DNA from 2 places in the Planococcus sp. 11815 genome. Region 1 is predicted to be linked to the other one. Evidence: a T-box and tRNA genes for the amino acid it is inferred to sense, from the RefSeq annotation. Region 1 holds a T-box; the other holds one or more tRNA genes.
What was found. A T-box is a leader RNA that pairs with one kind of tRNA and senses whether it is charged. The one in region 1 lies ahead of leuS (leucine--tRNA ligase), so its partner is inferred to be a tRNA-Leu.
Positions count from the first base shown of each region.

Region 2: it encodes a tRNA-Leu, which carries the amino acid that the T-box ahead of leuS (leucine--tRNA ligase) is inferred to sense. The anticodon was not compared.

Region 1 covers NZ_CP096991.1:1,255,709-1,265,834, forward strand. The annotation lists gene M1Q06_RS06465 (alpha/beta hydrolase) at 1-148, shown strand, start outside; gene M1Q06_RS06470 (LLM class flavin-dependent oxidoreductase) at 199-1,209, shown strand; gene M1Q06_RS06475 (pyruvate oxidase) at 1,330-2,928, shown strand; gene M1Q06_RS06480 (zinc-binding alcohol dehydrogenase family protein) at 2,989-4,011, shown strand; gene M1Q06_RS06485 (class I SAM-dependent methyltransferase) at 4,058-4,627, opposite strand; gene M1Q06_RS06490 (TIGR01212 family radical SAM protein) at 4,624-5,577, opposite strand; gene M1Q06_RS06495 (CoA transferase subunit A) at 5,751-6,437, shown strand; gene M1Q06_RS06500 (3-oxoacid CoA-transferase subunit B) at 6,456-7,109, shown strand; T-box leader at 7,154-7,349, shown strand; gene leuS (leucine--tRNA ligase) at 7,438-9,849, shown strand.
Region 2 covers NZ_CP096991.1:558,242-568,367, reverse strand. The annotation lists gene tsaD (tRNA (adenosine(37)-N6)-threonylcarbamoyltransferase complex transferase subunit TsaD) at 189-1,208, opposite strand; gene rimI (ribosomal protein S18-alanine N-acetyltransferase) at 1,201-1,656, opposite strand; gene tsaB (tRNA (adenosine(37)-N6)-threonylcarbamoyltransferase complex dimerization subunit type 1 TsaB) at 1,653-2,345, opposite strand; gene tsaE (tRNA (adenosine(37)-N6)-threonylcarbamoyltransferase complex ATPase subunit type 1 TsaE) at 2,342-2,794, opposite strand; tRNA gene M1Q06_RS03005 (tRNA-Asp) at 2,914-2,986, opposite strand; rRNA gene rrf (5S ribosomal RNA) at 2,996-3,111, opposite strand; rRNA gene M1Q06_RS02995 (23S ribosomal RNA) at 3,176-6,108, opposite strand; rRNA gene M1Q06_RS02990 (16S ribosomal RNA) at 6,296-7,846, opposite strand; tRNA gene M1Q06_RS02985 (tRNA-Gly) at 8,003-8,076, opposite strand; tRNA gene M1Q06_RS02980 (tRNA-Arg) at 8,096-8,172, opposite strand; tRNA gene M1Q06_RS02975 (tRNA-Leu) at 8,190-8,275, opposite strand; tRNA gene M1Q06_RS02970 (tRNA-Gln) at 8,377-8,451, opposite strand; tRNA gene M1Q06_RS02965 (tRNA-Asp) at 8,461-8,536, opposite strand; tRNA gene M1Q06_RS02960 (tRNA-Met) at 8,540-8,616, opposite strand; tRNA gene M1Q06_RS02955 (tRNA-Glu) at 8,685-8,759, opposite strand; tRNA gene M1Q06_RS02950 (tRNA-Asn) at 8,767-8,841, opposite strand; gene M1Q06_RS02945 (SprT family protein) at 9,205-9,669, opposite strand; gene M1Q06_RS02940 (Tex family protein) at 9,671-10,126, opposite strand, start outside.

The sequences.
Region 1 (10,126 bases):
GCAAGCCGTCAATGAGTTCCATTTCAAGGAATGGCCGTTTTGCTACCATGATCTGCTGCAGGAACCCGAGCGGGATGAAATATTCAAGGCAGTCCTATACTTTGCCGAATCCGCAGCCGAAGCGGAAAGAATGCGCCGCAGCCAATAATCCTATAGTATATTCATAATTATAGGTAATGATAAAAAGGAGAGATGGAGATGCCGCTTCGTTTCAGCATATTAGACCAATCCCCGATTTCACAAGGCCAGACAGCTAGCGAAGCTTTGGCCGATACGGTCCGGTTGGCGCAACACGCAGAAAAATGGGGCTATACGCGCTTTTGGGTATCGGAACATCACGATGCCAAAACTTTGGCGGGCTCTTCTCCGGAGATCCTGATCAGCCATATCGGTGCCAGGACTCTATCGATCCGCTTGGGTTCTGGCGGTGTCATGCTGCCGCATTATTCGGCATTTAAAGTGGCCGAGAACTTTAATTTATTGGAGAGCCTGTATCCTGGGCGTATCGATGCAGGAGTGGGCCGTGCGCCAGGCGGCATGCCGAGAGCATCGTTCGCTTTATCGAATGGCCGCTTGCGGGATGCGGGGCGCTTTCCTGAACAATTGGATGAGCTGCGCATGTATTTGGAAAACAGCATTCCGGAGTCGCATGATTATTATGGAATGACTGCAACCCCGGTGCCGCTTGAAACACCGCCGATCTGGATGCTCGGTTCAGGGGAGGGGTCTTCGCAATTGGCCGCCCAAAAAGGCTTGCCGTATATGTTCGCCCACTTCATCAACGGCGAAGGCGGACAGGACTTTGCAGCCAACTACAGAAAAAATTTCATTTCCCATAAAGGCAATGGACCGTATACAGGCTTTGCGATTTTCGCGGTTTGCCAGGAAACTCGTGAACAGGCGGAATATGTCGCGTCTTCACTCGATTTGTCGCTTGCGATGGGAGCACAGGGCATGCCGTCTGACGGCACGCCGTCTCCCGAACAGGCAGCCGCTTACGAATACTCGAAATTTGAAAAGCTGCTTGTCGCGGAAAACCGCCGGCGCATGGTCGTCGGCGACCCTAAGCAAGTGGTGGATCAATTGGAAGCGCTCGGCGAGGAATATGGCGCCGATGAAGTGATGATTGTTTCCGTCGCCTATGATTTCAATGATAAGTTAACGACGTTCCGATTGATCGCTGAAGAAATGACTAAAAGAATATCCTAAAAAGGCAGCAGGCTAAAAAAACGGCCTGCTGCCTTTTTACATGTTTGCCGAAAAAGGTTTACAGATGAGCTGGAGGGATAAAGAGATGGAACAGCAGAAATAAGGAAAGAGGGAATGTATATGTTTGAACGCACCGCAGGCAGCCATGTAGTAGAGCTGTTGAAGGAATGGAATGTAGGCCATATTTACGGAATGCCGGGGGATTCCATCAATGAATTAATGGAAGAACTGCGCAAAGTGGATATCCGTTTTATCCAGATACGCCATGAAGAGACAGGGGCGCTCGCCGCTTCAGCTTATTCGAAATTGACCGGGCGCATTGGCGTATGCCTGTCGATCGCAGGACCTGGGGCAATCCATCTGCAAAACGGTCTATATGATGCGAAAAAAGACAAAACCCCGGTACTCGCGATCGTCGGGCAAGTGACCAGCAGTGCTGTTGGGACCGATACTTTCCAGGAGCTGAAATTGGAATCAATGTTTGAAGACGTTTCGGTCTATAACCGCCGCGTGCAAAATGCCGAGCAATTGCCGGATATGCTGAATCAGGCGGTACGTGCAGCCTATGCGGAAAAAGGTCCAGCTGTTCTCGTTGTGTCGGACGATCTATTTAGCACGAAAATCAAGCGGGAAAAGGAGATGACCTCGCCGGAATATTCCGTGCCGCATATCGGGGCGGCGGAAGAAGATTTGAAGGAAGCGCTGAAGCTATTGGAGACTGCGAAAAAGCCAGTCATCTTGGCAGGCAAGGGCGCACAGGACGCACCTGGCGAAGTATTGTCATTTTCGGAAAAGCTGAAAGCGCCAATCATTGCATCGCTTCCGGCTAAAGGTCTGATTCCTGATGATCACCCGAATAACCTAGGACAGCTTGGGCAACTCGGGACGGAGCCGGCTGAAGAGGCGATGAAACAAGCTGATTTGGTGATCCTAGCCGGTACAGCCTACCCGTACAGGGAGTATTTGCCGGACAAAGCACCTGCCATCCAAATTGATCTCGAACCGCGCGTGATCGGAAAATATTATCCGGCGACGGTAGGCGTAGTCGGGGAACTCGGGCCAGCGCTTGCTTGGTTGACAAGCCAGCTCGGCGAAAAAGATCCAGCATTCTTGAATCAATTTCAGGAGAAACGACGTGCTTGGCATGACAAGCTGCGTGAAGATGTCGATAAGCAAACCGACATGCTTCAACCTCAGCAAGTGCTGGGCGAAATCCAGCACATCATGGAGCGGGACGCTGTCGTTTCACTGGATGTCGGGAGCATCACCATCTGGACAGCGAAGTACTTGCAGTTGACTGGCCAGAAGTTGGTGTTGTCGTCCTGGCTCGGCACGATGGGCTGCGGTTTGCCGGGAGCCATTGCAGCGAAACTGGCATATCCGGAAAGACAGACCATCGCCATCGTCGGGGACGGCGGATTTTCCATGGGCATGCAGGATTTTGTCACTGCAGTTAAATACGAGCTGCCGATGATCATCGTCGTCTTCAACAACCAGAAGCTTCAATTGATTGAAGACGAGCAAAAAATGGCAGGCAATAAGCCGACCAATGTCGATCTTGCCAATATCGACTTTGCGGCGTTTGCCATTGCTTGCGGCGGTGAAGGCTACACAGTAAAAACACGTGCCGAATTGCAGGACGTTTTATCAAAAGCGAAAGCAAGCAAACAGCCAGTCGTCATCGATGCATACGTGGAAGACATCTCGGCTGTATTATAGAAGAAAATGCAACAGGCATATGAATAGATGAAAGGAAGGCGAAATGGATTGAATTCGAAAATGATAGCACTTGGATTTTATAAACCCGGGAATACGGAACAACCGCCTCAGTTCGAAGCGGTGGAATTGGACAAGCCAGAGCCAAAAGGTCACGATTTGCTTGTGGAGGTAAAGGCGGTATCGGTGAATCCGACCGATTACAAAACGCGTGATTCGAAAAAACCGGACGACGATTCCTTGACAATCGTCGGCAGGGATGTCGCGGGTGTTGTAGTATCGACGGGAAGCGATTGTTCCTTGTTCAAAGAAGGCGATGAAGTATTTTATGCAGGCACCAATGTCCGGGCAGGCGGCCACAGCGAATTTCATTTAGTTGATGAGCGCATCGTCGGCCACAAGCCAAAAAACTTGGATTTTGCGCATGCAGCCGCCTTGCCATTGACGGGATTGACCGCAATGGAAGCCTTGTTTGTCCGCTTGGGCATCTCGGAAAACCCTCAGGACAACGAAGGCAAGAACATTCTAATCATCGGCGCTGCGGGAGGTGTCGGTTCGATCGCCACGCAGATCGCCAAATTAGCAGGGCTCACCGTAATCGGAACCGCGTCGCGTCAGGAGACGGTCGAGTGGGCCAAAGATCATGGCGCCCATCACACGATTAACCATCACCAGGAATTGCTGCCTCAATTGAAGGAACGGGATATGGACGGCGTGGACTATATCTTCTGCCTGACCAATACCGATGACCATATGGCAGGCATGGCCGAAGCGATCCGGCCGCAAGGAAAAATCTGTTCAATCCTGCCAGCGTTCGAACCGCTTGATCCAGGATTCTTCGGAAAAAGCGTGACCTTCGTTTACGAATTGATGTACACACGCTCGATGTTCCAGACCGAAGACATGATCGAGCAGCATCATTTATTGAATGAGCTGTCAGAGTGGGCAGATAGCGGCAAGGTCCAATCAACGCTCAATGAAAAGATGGCGCCAATCAATCCGGAAAACTTGAAAGAAGCCTACGGAAAATTGATGGCTGGCAAGACGATCGGGAAAATTGTTCTCGAAGGTCCTGTCGAGAAATAAGTGAAAGAGCAGCGTGCACATGCACGCTGCTCTTTTGATTTAGCTGTTACTTCTTTTGGCGTTGCTGTTTTTTCTCGATCGCGACTAAAAATGGCGGAGAATGCTGTTGGTTGATGAATTCGTATTTCATGACGTCGTAGCGGGTTTGCGGCAATTGCTTGACGTAATCCATCACCGCGTCGCGCTCTTCGCTGCCGCCATCGTGGCCAGAATAAATGACGACTAACACCAAGCCGCCTGTCTTTAAGCGCTCGAGGCATTGGCCGATTGCCTGCAAAGTGCTGTCCGCTTTGGTGATGATGGCGTGATCGCCTTTTGGCAGATAGCCGAGATTGAAAACGGCGGCTGATATCGATTCGGTTACGTATTGTGAAATTTTCGCGTGGCTGTCGCAAATCAATTCGACATGACGAAACGCTTCTGTGCGCTGTCTAGTCGCTTCAATCGCTTGTTTTTGGATATCGAACGCATAAACTTTTCCGGATGCACCGGTAAGCCCAGCTAGGAAATGGGTGTCATGCCCGTTTCCGGCAGTGGCATCTACCACACTGTCACCTTTGTATACTACTCGTTCGAGCAAGGATTTGGTGAAAGGCAAGACGCGCTGCAAAGTCATAATGCCACACTCCCCGCATAATGCTTGCCTTGCCAACTGCCGCGGGTTTCGAGTTCTTTATCGATGCCGTTTAGCACTTCCCATTTATTCGTGCTCCACATCGGCCCGATCATCAAATCGATCGGGCCATCGCCGGTGATGCGCTGGACGACCATATCGGGCGGGATGATTTCCAGCTGGTCGGCGACGAGTTGGATATAGGCATCTTTTTCCATAAAATCGAGCATGCCTTTTTCATATTGTTTAACCATCGGCGTACCGTGGAGCAGATGCAGCAGGTGGATCTTGATTCCTTGGACGTCGAGTTTTGCGACTGTCTGTGCCGTTTCCATCATCATGTCTATGTCTTCCAGCGGCAAGCCGTTGATGATGTGGCTGCATATATTGATGCCGTGTGCGCGCAGTTTGTCGACGCCTTCTTTGTAAGTGTCAAAATCATGTGCACGGTTGATGAGCTGCGCAGTGCGCTCATGGACAGTCTGCAGGCCGAGTTCCACCCATAAATACGTGCGTTCATTGAGTTCAGCTAAGTATTCAACGACTTCATCCGGCAGGCAGTCGGGCCGTGTGCCGATGCTGATGCCGACCACATTTTCCTGTGCGAGTGCCGCTTCGAATTGTCTTTTGATGACATCGATCGGTGCATGGGTATTCGTATAGGCTTGAAAATAGGCGATGTATTTGGCGTCTTTCCATTTGCGGTGCATTTTCGCTTTCACCTGCTCGAATTGCACAGGGATCGGGTCGACACGGTCTCCGGCAAAATCACCGGAACCGGCGACCGAGCAAAACGTGCAGCCGCCAAAAGCGACTGTACCGTCGCGATTCGGGCAGTCAAATCCGGCGTCCAGCGAGATTTTCATGATTTTTTCGCCGAATTGCCCGCGCAAATGGCGGTTCCATGTATAATAACGCTTCCCGTCACTCGGGAAGGGGAATTCATTGTCCATAATAAAACCACTCCTTAGCTGTCATTATAACACGCAGTTGCCGGCCGAAAAGCCGACAAAAATCGTACTCCCATTGTCCTTGTTGCGTTTCCCATGGAGTTTTGGTTAAATTGTTAATGGAAGCGTTTTATTGAATCAAAATTCAGTTAATGTTGCAGAGGGGGAAACGCGCGATGAAACCGATTTACAATTCTGCCAAAGAGGCAGTCGAACCGATACAAGACGGAGCCACCATCATGGTTGGAGGATTCGGGCTGGTCGGTATTCCAGAACAGCTGATCCTGGCGCTTGTCGATAAAGGGGTAAAAGATTTAACAATAATTTCCAATAACTGTGGGGTCGACGAATGGGGCCTTGGCTTATTGCTGAAAAACAAGCAAATCAAGAAAATGATCGGCTCGTACGTCGGCGAAAACAAAGAATTCGAACGCCAAGTGTTGTCCGGCGAAATCGAAGTGGAACTCACGCCTCAAGGCACGCTCGCTGAAAAAATGCGCGCAGGCGGAGCCGGGATTCCAGCATTCTTCACACCGGCAGGCGTCGGCACGACCGTCGCTGAAGGCAAGGAAATCCGCGAATTCGATGGCAAGAAACACGTGCTTGAAATGGCGTTGAAAGCTGATTTCTCACTGGTCCGTGCACATACTGCAGATAAAATGGGCAATCTCGTCTACAACAAGACTGCACAGAACTTCAACCCGCTAGCGGCAGCTGCCGGGAAAGTGACGATTGCGGAAGTCGAGCATGTAGTGGAAATCGGCGATATCGACCCGAACCACGTGCAAACGCCGAGCATTTACGTACAAGGCTTGCTGCAAGCAGACCAAGAAAAACGAATCGAGCGTTTGACGACGCGTTAAGAAAGGGTGGGGACAGAAGTGGACAAACAGGCTATCAGAGAACGAATCGCAAAACGAGCGGAAAAAGAAATCAACGACGGAGATTACGTCAACCTGGGCATCGGCATGCCGACTTTGGTCGCGAACTTCATTTCCGATAATAAACAAGTCGTCTTGCAGTCCGAAAACGGATTGCTCGGCATCGGTCCGTATCCGACAGAAGACCAAGTCGATCCCGATTTGATCAACGCCGGTAAAGAAACCGTCACGACGATCCCGGGTTCAGCTTTCTTCACCAGTGCTGAGTCTTTCGCAATGATTCGCGGCGGGCATATCGACGTCGCGATTCTTGGCGGCATGGAAGTCGCAGAAAACGGCGACTTGGCCAACTGGATGATTCCAGGAAAAATGATCAAAGGCATGGGCGGTGCGATGGACCTCGTGCACGGAGCGAAGAAAGTCATCGTCATCATGGACCATGTCTCAAAAGACGGTTCAGCGAAAATCAAAAAAGCGTGCGAATTGCCGCTTACAGGAAAAGCGGTCGTCAATATGATCATCACGGAACGCGCAGTGATTGAAGTTGCGGATTCCGGACTTGTTTTGAAAGAAGTGTTCGAAGGCTTCTCGGTCGACGACGTTGTCGCTGCAACAGATGCCGACTTGAACACCGATAGCGTCAAAGTACACTGAGCTATTGCATTAAAACAAGCGCTCAGCTAAAATGAAATCAATAGCAAATGGCCGTGAAGAGGAGCAGTAGGACATTTCATGCATTAAAGAGAGCCGGCGGATGGTGCGAGCCGGCATGCAGGATGTCTGAACTCGCCTTGGAGTCTGCGCAACGATTGCGCCGTTTTCCGCGTTAAGGAATCAAGTTGGGCGCCTGAGCGCTAATTTGGGTGGTACCGCGGGAAGAATCCCGTCCCTTAGTTTAATTTAAGGGGCGGGATTTTTTATTTTGCTGAAAACTTGCTACGCTTGCGGACATCCGCTTGTATTTAGAGGAGGAAAATTGGAAATGTCTTTTAACCACAAGGAAATCGAAAAGAAATGGCAGCAACATTGGCAAGAAAACAAAACCTTCAAAACGGAGAACACGCCGGGCAAGGAAAAATTCTATGCACTTGATATGTTCCCGTATCCGTCAGGCGCCGGGCTTCACGTCGGGCATCCGGAAGGCTACACGGCGACCGATATCTTAAGCCGCCAAAAACGCATGCAAGGCTACGATGTGCTGCATCCGATGGGCTGGGATGCCTTCGGATTGCCGGCAGAACAATACGCGCTCGATACCGGAAACGACCCGGCGGAATTCACGGCGAAAAATATCAAGACCTTCAAGCGCCAAATCCAGGAACTGGGCTTCTCCTATGATTGGGACCGTGAAATCAACACGACCGACCCGAACTATTATAAATGGACGCAGTGGATTTTCATCCAGCTTTACAATAAAGGCTTGGCGTATGTCGATGAAGTGGCCGTCAACTGGTGCCCGGCACTCGGCACCGTCTTGGCCAATGAAGAAGTGGTCGACGGGGTTTCTGAGCGCGGGGGCCATCCGGTCGAACGCCGCCCGATGCGCCAATGGGTGCTGCGGATCACTGAATACGCAGACCGTTTGCTGGAAGATTTGAACGAACTCGACTGGCCGGAAAGCTTGAAGGACATGCAGCGCAACTGGATCGGCAAATCCGAAGGGGCGGAGCTTGAATTCAAGATCGATGGCACAGGGCTTTCCTTCCGCGCCTTCACGACGCGCCCGGATACGATTTTCGGCGCGACTTACGCAGTGCTTGCCCCGGAGCATAAATTGGTCGGGGAAATCACGACATCCGAACAAAGTGAAGCAGTAGCTGAATATATCGATAAAGTGAAAACAAAAAGCGATTTGGAACGTACCGATCTAGCAAAAGATAAAACGGGCGTCTTCACTGGAGCTTATGCGGTCAATCCGGCAAGCGGCGAGAAAATGCCGATCTGGATCGCCGACTATGTCCTCGCGACATACGGGACCGGCGCGATCATGGCCGTGCCGGCACATGATGAACGCGATTATGAGTTCGCAAAACAATTCGACTTGCCGATTGTCGAAGTGGTCTCAGGCGGCAACATCGATGAAGAAGCCTATGCTGGCGACGGCGAACTCGTCAATTCCGGTTTCCTTGACGGCTTGAACAAAACCGAAGCGATTGGAAAAGCGATCGACTGGCTCGAGCAACAAGGCGTCGGCGAGAAGAAAATCACTTACCGCTTGCGCGACTGGCTGTTCAGCCGCCAACGCTATTGGGGAGAGCCGATTCCGATCATCCACTGGGAAGACGGCACGATGTCTCCGGTCGATGATAAAGACCTGCCGCTCGAACTTCCGGTCACCACGGATATCAAGCCGAGCGGTACAGGCGAATCACCGCTTGCCAATATCGAGGAATGGGTCAATGTCACGCATCCTGAAACCGGCATGAAAGGCCGCCGCGAAACGAACACGATGCCGCAATGGGCCGGCAGCTGCTGGTATTATCTGCGCTTTATCGACCCGACGAACGACGAAGCAATCGCAGATCCGGAACTGTTGAAACGCTGGCTCCCGGTTGACGTCTACATCGGCGGTGCGGAACACGCCGTCCTTCACTTATTGTATGCGCGTTTCTGGCATAAAGTGCTGTACGATCTTGGCGTCGTGCCGACAAAAGAACCATTCCAGAAATTGTTCAACCAAGGAATGATCCTCGGCGAAGGCAATGAGAAAATGTCGAAATCCAAGGGCAATGTTGTCAACCCGGACCAGATCATCGAAAGCCACGGGGCGGATACGCTGCGCATGTACGAAATGTTCATGGGGCCGCTCGAAGCGTCCATCGCCTGGTCGACGAACGGGCTCGACGGATCACGCCGCTTCCTTGACCGCGTATGGCGTTTATTGGTTGAAGACGGAGCGATTTCCAGCAAAGTCAGCGAGCAAAATGACGGCAAATTGGAGAAAGTCTACAACCAGACCGTCAAGAAAGTGACCGAAGACTTCGACGGCCTTCGCTTCAATACGGCTATTTCGCAAATGATGGTATTCATCAATGAAGCGTATAAAGCAGACAGCTTGCCGAAAGAATACATCGAAGGCTTCGTGAAGATGCTGTCGCCGATCGCGCCGCATTTGGCCGAAGAGCTTTGGAATAAACTTGGCCATAGCGAGACGGTAACGTATGAAGCATGGCCGACGTATGATGAGTCGAAACTGGTCGATGATGAAGTTGAAATCGTCGTCCAAGTGAACGGCAAAGTGAGAAGCAAGCTGACTGTCGCAAAAGACAGCACGAAAGAACAACTGGAAGAAGCGGCACTCGCCGACGAGCACGTCCAAAAGGCGGCAGAAGGCAAGCAAGTACGAAAAGTCATCGCCATTCCAGGGAAATTGGTTAATATCGTTGTAGGATAAATAATGAAAGCCGCCAGGGAAATTTCTCTGGCGGCTTTTTGTGATACTAAATTAGAGAATTAAATAGTTTCTGTTATTCGACGGCACTCCAATGGCTGCTTGGGGCTCGCAGGATGCGAGTCATGCAGTTGATGCGACAGAAAGATAAATGAAGTGAATAGAATAACTTCCGCAATTCGACTGCGTTTCAGGGGGCTGCTTGCCGTGGGGCGGGTGTTGAGCCAACGTGTCGCAAAGTGCGCGACACGTTTGTCTCGCCAGCCCGCGCGGTCTCACA
Region 2 (10,126 bases), 700 kb from region 1:
AACTCCACAATATATAGGAAATCCACTATTTATCGATAGGTTGTTAACAGCTTATTCACAAATTGTGCATAAGTACAAATGTTCTCTATTGACAGAAAATACATTTCTATGTCCTTGTAACATTTGGATATTATTCATAAAAAAGAAGCATTACCGCAATTCTCAATAAATTGCGGTAATGCTTTCAGTTAAATCCATGAACTCAAGGGCATGCCCGAGCGCCCATTCATGGCCATATCTCCTGTCAATCCTTTTTCGTACATAACCGTTCCAGCAGCTGCAATCATAGCTGCATTATCTGTACAAAGCGGCAGCGGCGGAATAAAGAAAGGGATACCCTCTTTTACAAAAGTCTCAGTCAGCGATCTGCGAAGCCCTTTATTGGCTGCTACACCGCCCGCTGCAATTACTTGTCGTACACCGAATTCCCTGGCTGCGCGCAAAGTCTTTGCCGTTACGACTTCCACGACGCTGTTTTGGAATCCTGCGGCAACAGCTTCCGGTACAGGTGTTTCCCCGCGCTGCTTCATATTGTGCATATAATTCAGCACAGATGATTTCAATCCGCTGAAACTGAAGTCATAGGATCCTTCTTCCAGCCAAACCCGCGGAAAGTCGACTGCTTCCACGCTTTGATGCGCCAACCGGTCGATATGCGGCCCGCCAGGATATGGCAAGTTCAATGTCCGCGCCACTTTGTCGTAGGCTTCTCCGGCAGCATCATCCCTAGTTTCTCCGATGACTGTAAAATCACCATGTTCTTTCATGAGGATCAACTCAGTATGCCCTCCTGAAATGACCAACGACAAAAGCGGGAATTCCATTTCCTGCTCTAATCGATTCGCATATATATGGCCTGCGATATGATGAACACCAACTAGCGGCAAGCTATGCGCAAACGCAAACGCTTTTGCTGCATTAACACCAACTAGCAAGGCGCCGACTAGACCCGGCCCTTCTGTTACAGCCACCGCGGATAACTCAGTTGGCACCAAATTCGCCTGCTGAAGAGCTTCTTCAATCACAATAGTGATCTGCTCGACATGATGTCTCGATGCAATTTCCGGTACCACACCCCCGAAGCGCTTATGACTCTCAATTTGCGATGCCACCACATTGGAGATGATTTCTGTCCCGTTTTTTACGACTGAAGCCGCTGTTTCGTCGCAACTCGTTTCTATTCCCAATACATAAATGTCTTTATTCATCGAAATTCACCCACATAACTATGGCATCTTCCTGATTATCCGTATAATAACCTTTTCGGATGCCACCATTTTTGAATCCTAGTTTCTTATATAAATTAAGCGCAGCTATATTGCTGACACGTGCTTCCAATGTCATCAATTTCGCCCCTTGCGCTTTTGCAGTTTCTATTGCCTCTTTCATTAATGCTTCCCCAAACTTCTTGCCCCGTTCTTTGGGGGAGATGGCGATATTCGTAATATGTGCTTCGTCCATGACAAGCCACATGCCACAGTAACCAACGACTCCTTCTTGCGTTTCAGCCAACACATAATAAGCAAATTCGTTTTTCAGCATCTCTTGCTCAAATGCCTCTTTCGTCCAGGCTAGCGTAAACGATTGCTTTTCAATCTCGTACACTTCATTTACATCATGAATAGTCATTTTCCGAAATTTCACTGATTCGCTCATTGGCCTTTTCCTTCATCCGTTTTTGCAAGATTCGCTTCTGCTTCTGTAATCCGGCGATATTCAGGAACCGTGTGGTGTACTTCTTTCGCTTCTTCAGCCGCTGCCAATGCAATCAAATTCGATGCTCTTGGCAGTCTATTTTGGTACGGTGCAAAATAGGCCAAGTCCCCAAGCATTTCCTCAATTATTGAACGATGAATTTCAAGGTCAGTCCCTGTAAACAAAACAGGTTGTCCATGTGCACGGACTTGTTCCAAAAACGTCTTGAAGTCACTATGGCGATCTGAAAGGACCGTTGACAGCTGACGCCCATCATAAAGTGCAGTAAAAGCGGTACCGCGTCTTGCATCCATCACAGGGCAAATCAGACCATTAAATCCCTGCCCGTTCGCTGCGAGAACCTTCAAACTTGATACAGTAGTCAACGGAATTTTCAACGACCACGCGAGAGTTTTCGCGATCGTCAGGCCAATTCGAACTCCTGTATAGGATCCAGGTCCTTCTGCAACAACAATTTGCGTTAAATCACCCGGAGCAATTTTCGCTTTTTTCATCAAATCCTCTACTGCAGGCATAGCAGTTAAGGAATGATTGATCTTTAAATTTTGAGTTTCTTCTATTAATACTGTATCGTCTTTCACCAAAGCGATAGCTAGCGGCGAATTCGACGTATCGATTCCTAAAATCATTGCATTAGCTCCCTGCATAAGTTTTCGTAACGGACACCATGCGGCTGAAACTCCACTTCACGCCCCTCTTCAGACAAGCGGCGAATGACAATATCCAAGCGTTCCTCCGGCAAATAATCCTCGATGAACTGAGCCCATTCAATCACCGACACAGCTTCTTCTGCAAACAATTCATCAAAACCGATGTCTTCATCACTATTTTCCAAGCGGTATACATCAAAATGATTCAGATTTAATCGGCCTTCATATTGCTTGAGGATAGTGAAAGTCGGGCTATTGACCGTTCGTTCGATGCCGAGCCCTTTGGCCAATCCCTTAGTAAAAGTCGTCTTGCCTGCCCCTAAGTCACCTTCCAGTGTTAGGAGATCTTGAGGCTGCAAAAGCAAAGCCAATCGAATGGCAAGTTTCTCTGTCTGTTCCGGCGATTGCACTGTAATCGTAAAGCTCATGTCTCTTCACCTCGTTTGAGTCTTTTCATAGTTTAGCGGAGATAGCCGTCCAAATCAAAATATATTGTTTCCATAGAAAAAGAGCACAGCGGGTTCGCTGTGCTCACTTTTTGGAATGACGGTCCCGACCGGGATCGAACCGGCGATCTCCTGCGTGACAGGCAGGCATGTTAACCGCTACACCACGGGACCAAAATTATAGACCAGCGACGTCCTACTCTCACAGGGGGAAACCCCCAACTACCATCGGCGCAAAAGAGCTTAACTTCCGTGTTCGGGATGGGAACGGGTGTGGCCTCTTTGCCATCATCACTGGACTCTTGAGCTTGTTCGCTCAAAACTGGATAAATCGACATTGTGGGAAACTTGCGTTTCAGTTTGTTGGTTAAGTCCTCGATCGATTAGTATTCGTCAGCTGCACGTGTCGCCACGCTTCCACCCCGAACCTATCTACCTCATCGTCTTTGAGGGATCTTACTTGCTTGCGCAATGGGAAATCTCATCTTGAGGGGGGCTTCGTGCTTAGATGCTTTCAGCACTTATCCCGGCCACACATAGCTACCCAGCGATGCTCTTGGCAGAACAACTGGTACACCAGCGGTGTGTCCATCCCGGTCCTCTCGTACTAAGGACAGCTCCTCTCAAATTTCCTGCGCCCGCGACGGATAGGGACCGAACTGTCTCACGACGTTCTGAACCCAGCTCGCGTACCGCTTTAATGGGCGAACAGCCCAACCCTTGGGACCGACTACAGCCCCAGGATGCGATGAGCCGACATCGAGGTGCCAAACCTCCCCGTCGATGTGGACTCTTGGGGGAGATAAGCCTGTTATCCCCGGGGTAGCTTTTATCCGTTGAGCGATGGCCCTTCCATGCGGAACCACCGGATCACTAAGTCCGTCTTTCGACCCTGCTCGACCTGTCCGTCTCGCAGTCAAGCTCCCTTGTGCCTTTACACTCTGCGAATGATTTCCAACCATTCTGAGGGAACCTTTGAGCGCCTCCGTTACTCTTTAGGAGGCGACCGCCCCAGTCAAACTGCCCGCCTGACACTGTCGCCCAAGCCGCTAAGGCTTGTGGGTTAGAAGTTCAATACAACCAGGGTAGTATCCCACCGACGCCTCCCCCGAAGCTGGCGCTCCGGGTTCTCTGGCTCCTACCTATCCTGTACAAGTTGCACCAAAATTCAATATCAGGCTACAGTAAAGCTCCACGGGGTCTTTCCGTCCTGTCGCGGGTAACCTGCATCTTCACAGGTACTATAATTTCACCGAGTCTCTCGTTGAGACAGTGCCCAGATCGTTACGCCTTTCGTGCGGGTCGGAACTTACCCGACAAGGAATTTCGCTACCTTAGGACCGTTATAGTTACGGCCGCCGTTTACTGGGGCTTCGGTTCGCACCTTCGCTTGCGCTAAGCACTCCCCTTAACCTTCCAGCACCGGGCAGGCGTCAGCCCCTATACGTCACCTTACGGTTTTGCAGAGACCTGTGTTTTTGCTAAACAGTCGCCTGGGCCTATTCACTGCGGCTCTCTCGGGCTTTAACACCCTACCAGAGCACCCCTTCTCCCGAAGTTACGGGGTCATTTTGCCGAGTTCCTTAACGAGAGTTCACTCGCTCACCTTAGAATTCTCTTCTCGCCTACCTGTGTCGGTTTGCGGTACGGGCACCTCCCGCCTCGCTAGAGGCTTTTCTTGGCAGTGTGAAATCAGGGACTCTGAGGTTAAACCTCTTGCCATCACTGCTTGATGTACATAGAAACGGGATTTGCCTCGTTTCTCATCTCACAACTTGGACGTGCACAACCAACGGCACGCTCACCCTATCCTTCTGCGTCCCCCCATTACTCAAACGGCGGGGAGGTGGTACAGGAATATCAACCTGTTGTCCATCGTCTACGCCTATCGGCCTCGACTTAGGTCCCGACTAACCCTGAGCGGACGAGCCTTCCTCAGGAAACCTTAGGCATTCGGTGGACGGGATTCTCACCCGTCTTTCGTTACTCATACCGGCATTCTCACTTCTAAGCGCTCCACCAGTCCTTCCGGTCTGACTTCAACGCCCTTAGAACGCTCTCCTACCACGGACATCTACGATGTCCATCCACAGCTTCGGTAATCCGTTTAGCCCCGGTACATTTTCGGCGCAGTGTCACTCGACCAGTGAGCTATTACGCACTCTTTAAATGATGGCTGCTTCTAAGCCAACATCCTGGTTGTCTAAGCAACGCCACATCCTTTTCCACTTAACGGATATTTGGGGACCTTAGCTGGTGGTCTGGGCTGTTTCCCTCTTGACTACGGATCTTATCACTCGCAGTCTGACTCCCAAGCATAAATCACTGGCATTCGGAGTTTGTCTGAATTCGGTAACCCGGGATGGGCCCCTAGTCCAAACAGTGCTCTACCTCCAGGATTCTCTTCTTGAGGCTAGCCCTAAAGCTATTTCGGAGAGAACCAGCTATCTCCAGGTTCGATTGGAATTTCTCCGCTACCCACACCTCATCCCCGCACTTTTCAACGTGCGTGGGTTCGGGCCTCCAGTAAGTGTTACCTTACCTTCACCCTGGACATGGGTAGATCACCTGGTTTCGGGTCTACAACTGCATACTCACTCGCCCTATTCAGACTCGCTTTCGCTGCGGCTCCGGCTTCTCACCTTAACCTTGCATGCAATCGTAACTCGCCGGTTCATTCTACAAAAGGCACGCTATCACCCATTAACGGGCTCTAACTACTTGTAGGCACACGGTTTCAGGATCTATTTCACTCCCCTTCCGGGGTGCTTTTCACCTTTCCCTCACGGTACTGGTTCACTATCGGTCACTAGGGAGTATTTAGCCTTGGGAGATGGTCCTCCCGGATTCCGACGGAATTTCTCGTGTTCCGCCGTACTCAGGATCCACTCTGGAGGGAACGAACTTTCAGCTACGGGGCTATTACCCTGTCTTGCGGACCGTTCCAGGTCGCTTCGCTTAATCCGTTCCTTTGTAACTCCGTATAGAGTGTCCTACAACCCCAGAAGGCAAGCCTTCTGGTTTGGGCTGATCCCGTTTCGCTCGCCGCTACTTGGGGAATCGCATTTGCTTTCTCTTCCTTCAGGTACTTAGATGTTTCAGTTCCCTGAGTCTGCCTTCTCATGTGCTATGTATTCACACATGGATACTGCTCCATTACGAACAGTGGGTTTCCCCATTCGGAAATCCCCGGATCACAGCTCACTTACAGCTCCCCGAGGCATATCGGTGTTAGTGCCGTCCTTCTTCGGCTCCTAGTGCCAAGGCATCCACCGTGCGCCCTTATTAACTTAACCACTGAGGGTCAAAAAAAATAAGTTGATCGCAAAGCGATCACGCTACTTGATGCTTGTTTCTTAATCAATGTCGATCTATCCAGTTTTCAAAGAACAAGTTTGAAAGTCAATCCTTGCGGAGTGAACCTTCAAAACTGAACGCAAAACGTCAACCCGATCCGAAGATCGGTTCCGATATAATCCTTAGAAAGGAGGTGATCCAGCCGCACCTTCCGATACGGCTACCTTGTTACGACTTCACCCCAATCATCTGTCCCACCTTCGGCGGCTGGCTCCCGTAAGGGTTACCCCACCGACTTCGGGTGTTACAAACTCTCGTGGTGTGACGGGCGGTGTGTACAAGGCCCGGGAACGTATTCACCGCGGCATGCTGATCCGCGATTACTAGCGATTCCGGCTTCATGCAGGCGAGTTGCAGCCTGCAATCCGAACTGAGAACGGTTTTCTGGGATTGGCTCCCCCTCGCGGGTTTGCAGCCCTTTGTACCGTCCATTGTAGCACGTGTGTAGCCCAGGTCATAAGGGGCATGATGATTTGACGTCATCCCCACCTTCCTCCGGTTTGTCACCGGCAGTCACCTTAGAGTGCCCAACTGAATGCTGGCAACTAAGATCAAGGGTTGCGCTCGTTGCGGGACTTAACCCAACATCTCACGACACGAGCTGACGACAACCATGCACCACCTGTCACCGCTGTCCCCGAAGGGAAAGCCTAGTCTCCTAGGCGGTCAGCGGGATGTCAAGACCTGGTAAGGTTCTTCGCGTTGCTTCGAATTAAACCACATGCTCCACCGCTTGTGCGGGCCCCCGTCAATTCCTTTGAGTTTCAGCCTTGCGGCCGTACTCCCCAGGCGGAGTGCTTAATGCGTTAGCTGCAGCACTAAGGGGCGGAAACCCCCTAACACTTAGCACTCATCGTTTACGGCGTGGACTACCAGGGTATCTAATCCTGTTTGCTCCCCACGCTTTCGCGCCTCAGCGTCAGTTACAGACCAGAAAGTCGCCTTCGCCACTGGTGTTCCTCCACATCTCTACGCATTTCACCGCTACACGTGGAATTCCACTTTCCTCTTCTGCACTCAAGTCCCCCAGTTTCCAATGACCCTCCACGGTTGAGCCGTGGGCTTTCACATCAGACTTAAAGGACCGCCTGCGCGCGCTTTACGCCCAATAATTCCGGACAACGCTTGCCACCTACGTATTACCGCGGCTGCTGGCACGTAGTTAGCCGTGGCTTTCTGGTGAGGTACCGTCAAGGTACCAGTAGTTAGTTGGTACTTGTTCTTCCCTCACAACAGAGTTTTACGATCCGAAAACCTTCTTCACTCACGCGGCGTTGCTCCGTCAGACTTTCGTCCATTGCGGAAGATTCCCTACTGCTGCCTCCCGTAGGAGTCTGGGCCGTGTCTCAGTCCCAGTGTGGCCGATCACCCTCTCAGGTCGGCTACGCATCGTGGCCTTGGTGAGCCGTTACCTCACCAACTAGCTAATGCGCCGCGGGCCCATCCTGCAGTGACAGCCGAAACCGTCTTTCCGTGCAGCCTCATGAGAGGCCGCAAACTATTCGGTATTAGCACCGGTTTCCCGGAGTTATCCCGATCTGCAGGGCAGGTTGCCCACGTGTTACTCACCCGTCCGCCGCTAAACCAAAGGAGCAAGCTCCAATGGTTCCGCTCGACTTGCATGTATTAGGCACGCCGCCAGCGTTCGTCCTGAGCCAGGATCAAACTCTCCATTATAGAGTAGTTGATTGCTCAATACTGCTGGCGCATCGCCGTCTCGAAAGACGCGCGATTCGCTTGATCTGCCGAAGCTGATCAGTACGTTTGCCGCGATCACTCACGGCTGTATTGTTGACGTTTTGCTGTTCAGTTTTCAAGGTTCAAAAATAATGTTGGAGCGGGTGAAGGGAATCGAACCCTCATCATCAGCTTGGAAGGCTGAGGTTTTACCACTAAACTACACCCGCATATTATATAGAAGATAAATGGCGCGCCCGAGAGGACTCGAACCTCTAACCGCTTGATTCGTAGTCAAGTACTCTATCCAATTGAGCTACGGGCGCAAGTAATTGAATATGTATGGTGCGGCCGAGAAGAGTCGAACTTCCACGGGATTTCTCCCACTAGGCCCTCAACCTAGCGCGTCTGCCATTCCGCCACGACCGCAAATAATATATTTTTTGAGACAAATTCTATTATATAACTTCAGTTCTTCTTTGTCAAGAACTAATCATTCAAGTTGAAGTTCGTCTCAGTAACCCTAAAATTGGCTGGGGTACCTGGATTCGAACCAGGGCATGACGGGATCAAAACCCGTTGCCTTACCGCTTGGCTATACCCCATTGAAAAAATGGCGGTCCCGACCGGGATCGAACCGGCGATCTCCTGCGTGACAGGCAGGCATGTTAACCGCTACACCACGGGACCATTTGGTTGCGGGGGCAGGATTTGAACCTGCGACCTTTGGGTTATGAGCCCAACGAGCTACCGAACTGCTCCACCCCGCGACAATAATAATATTTTCAATTGTACCGCACACAAGTATTATATTAGAAAAAGTAATTCAATATATGTATGGTGACCCCTACGGGATTCGAACCCGTGTTACCGCCGTGAAAGGGCGGTGTCTTAACCGCTTGACCAAGGGGCCAATTAAATGGCTCCGAAGGTAGGACTCGAACCTACGACCATCGCATTAACAGTGCGGTGCTCTACCACTGAGCTACTTCGGAATAATGTTTAAGTACTTGTCGACTTTTTCTATTATAAAGAGCCTTACAAGAATCGTCAATACTTTTATTCATCATTTTATATTTTAATTTGAGGTCAGTGTTTCGTTTAGCAATATACTTCAAACGATTAAGCTCAGAGAACAATTAGTTGGCCCACTTTACTAGTTTGCCGAAAGACTCTGAACGGCCGAGAACCTATGAAGGTTTGATTAGAATGAACGGCGGGTGACCCTTGCCCCCGTTTACTCTTCTTCTATATGAATACGAATCACAGTATTTTCTTTTGCTCATTTCCGTCTAGTGTAACTTTACCGCAAGCTGCTAGACATAAAAGAAGAGCCGCTTCATCAGCGGCTCTTTCTTCTATAAACTCTTTTCTCTTTTCACCCGCAGCTTGCCGCTGCAGCGTCCGCATCTGTACTTGGCAGTGTTCATACGGATCTTTCTTGGAAATTCCGTTTTGCAAGAGATGCATTCATACAGATGAAAGCCAGTTGTCTTCCGCCGCTTCTCTACAAGAAGAGAACAAAAGCGCGGAGCCCCTGTCTCTTGTAGTAACTCTCGGAAATCCTTGTCCCGATGCTTGTATCCTTTTCCTTCAAGATGGAGGTGATAATGGCACAGCTCATGCTTAATGATGCCCGTCAGTTCATCACCGCCGAACTTCTCATATGAAGCCGGGTTGATTTCAATGTTATGTGAACCCAGTAAGTAACGGCCCCCTGTTGTCCGGAGGCGTTTGTTGAACACGCCTTGATGGCGGAATGATTTTCCGAAGGTGTCGCGGGAAATCTCTGCAATCAACTTCGTCAATTCTTCGTTCGTCATCTTATCTCTCCTGAAAATCCGGTTGTTGTTCTTTTGGCGGCAGCATCGTCAAAGCGATCCGGCCTTTTTGTTTTTCGACCTGATCGACCCATACGGTAACGATATCTCCGACTGCCACGACATCAAGCGGATGTTTAACAAACCCCTTTTTCAATTTAGAGATATGGACCAACCCATCCTGTTTCACGCCAATGTCGACGAAAGCTCCGAAATCGACGACGTTGCGCACCGTTCCTTGCACTTCCATGCCGGGAGTTAAGTCTTCCATCTTTAAGACGTCACTCTTCAGCAATGGTTGAGGGAACTCATCTCGCGGGTCGCGGAAGGGTTTCTTCAACGCATCCACAATGTCTTTGAGTGTCACTTTGCCGACTTCCCACTCCTGGCTCAATGCCTCGAGGTCCAAGTCTTCCAGCTTCGCGAGAATTTCTGGGCGGCCAATCATTTTTTTGTCCGC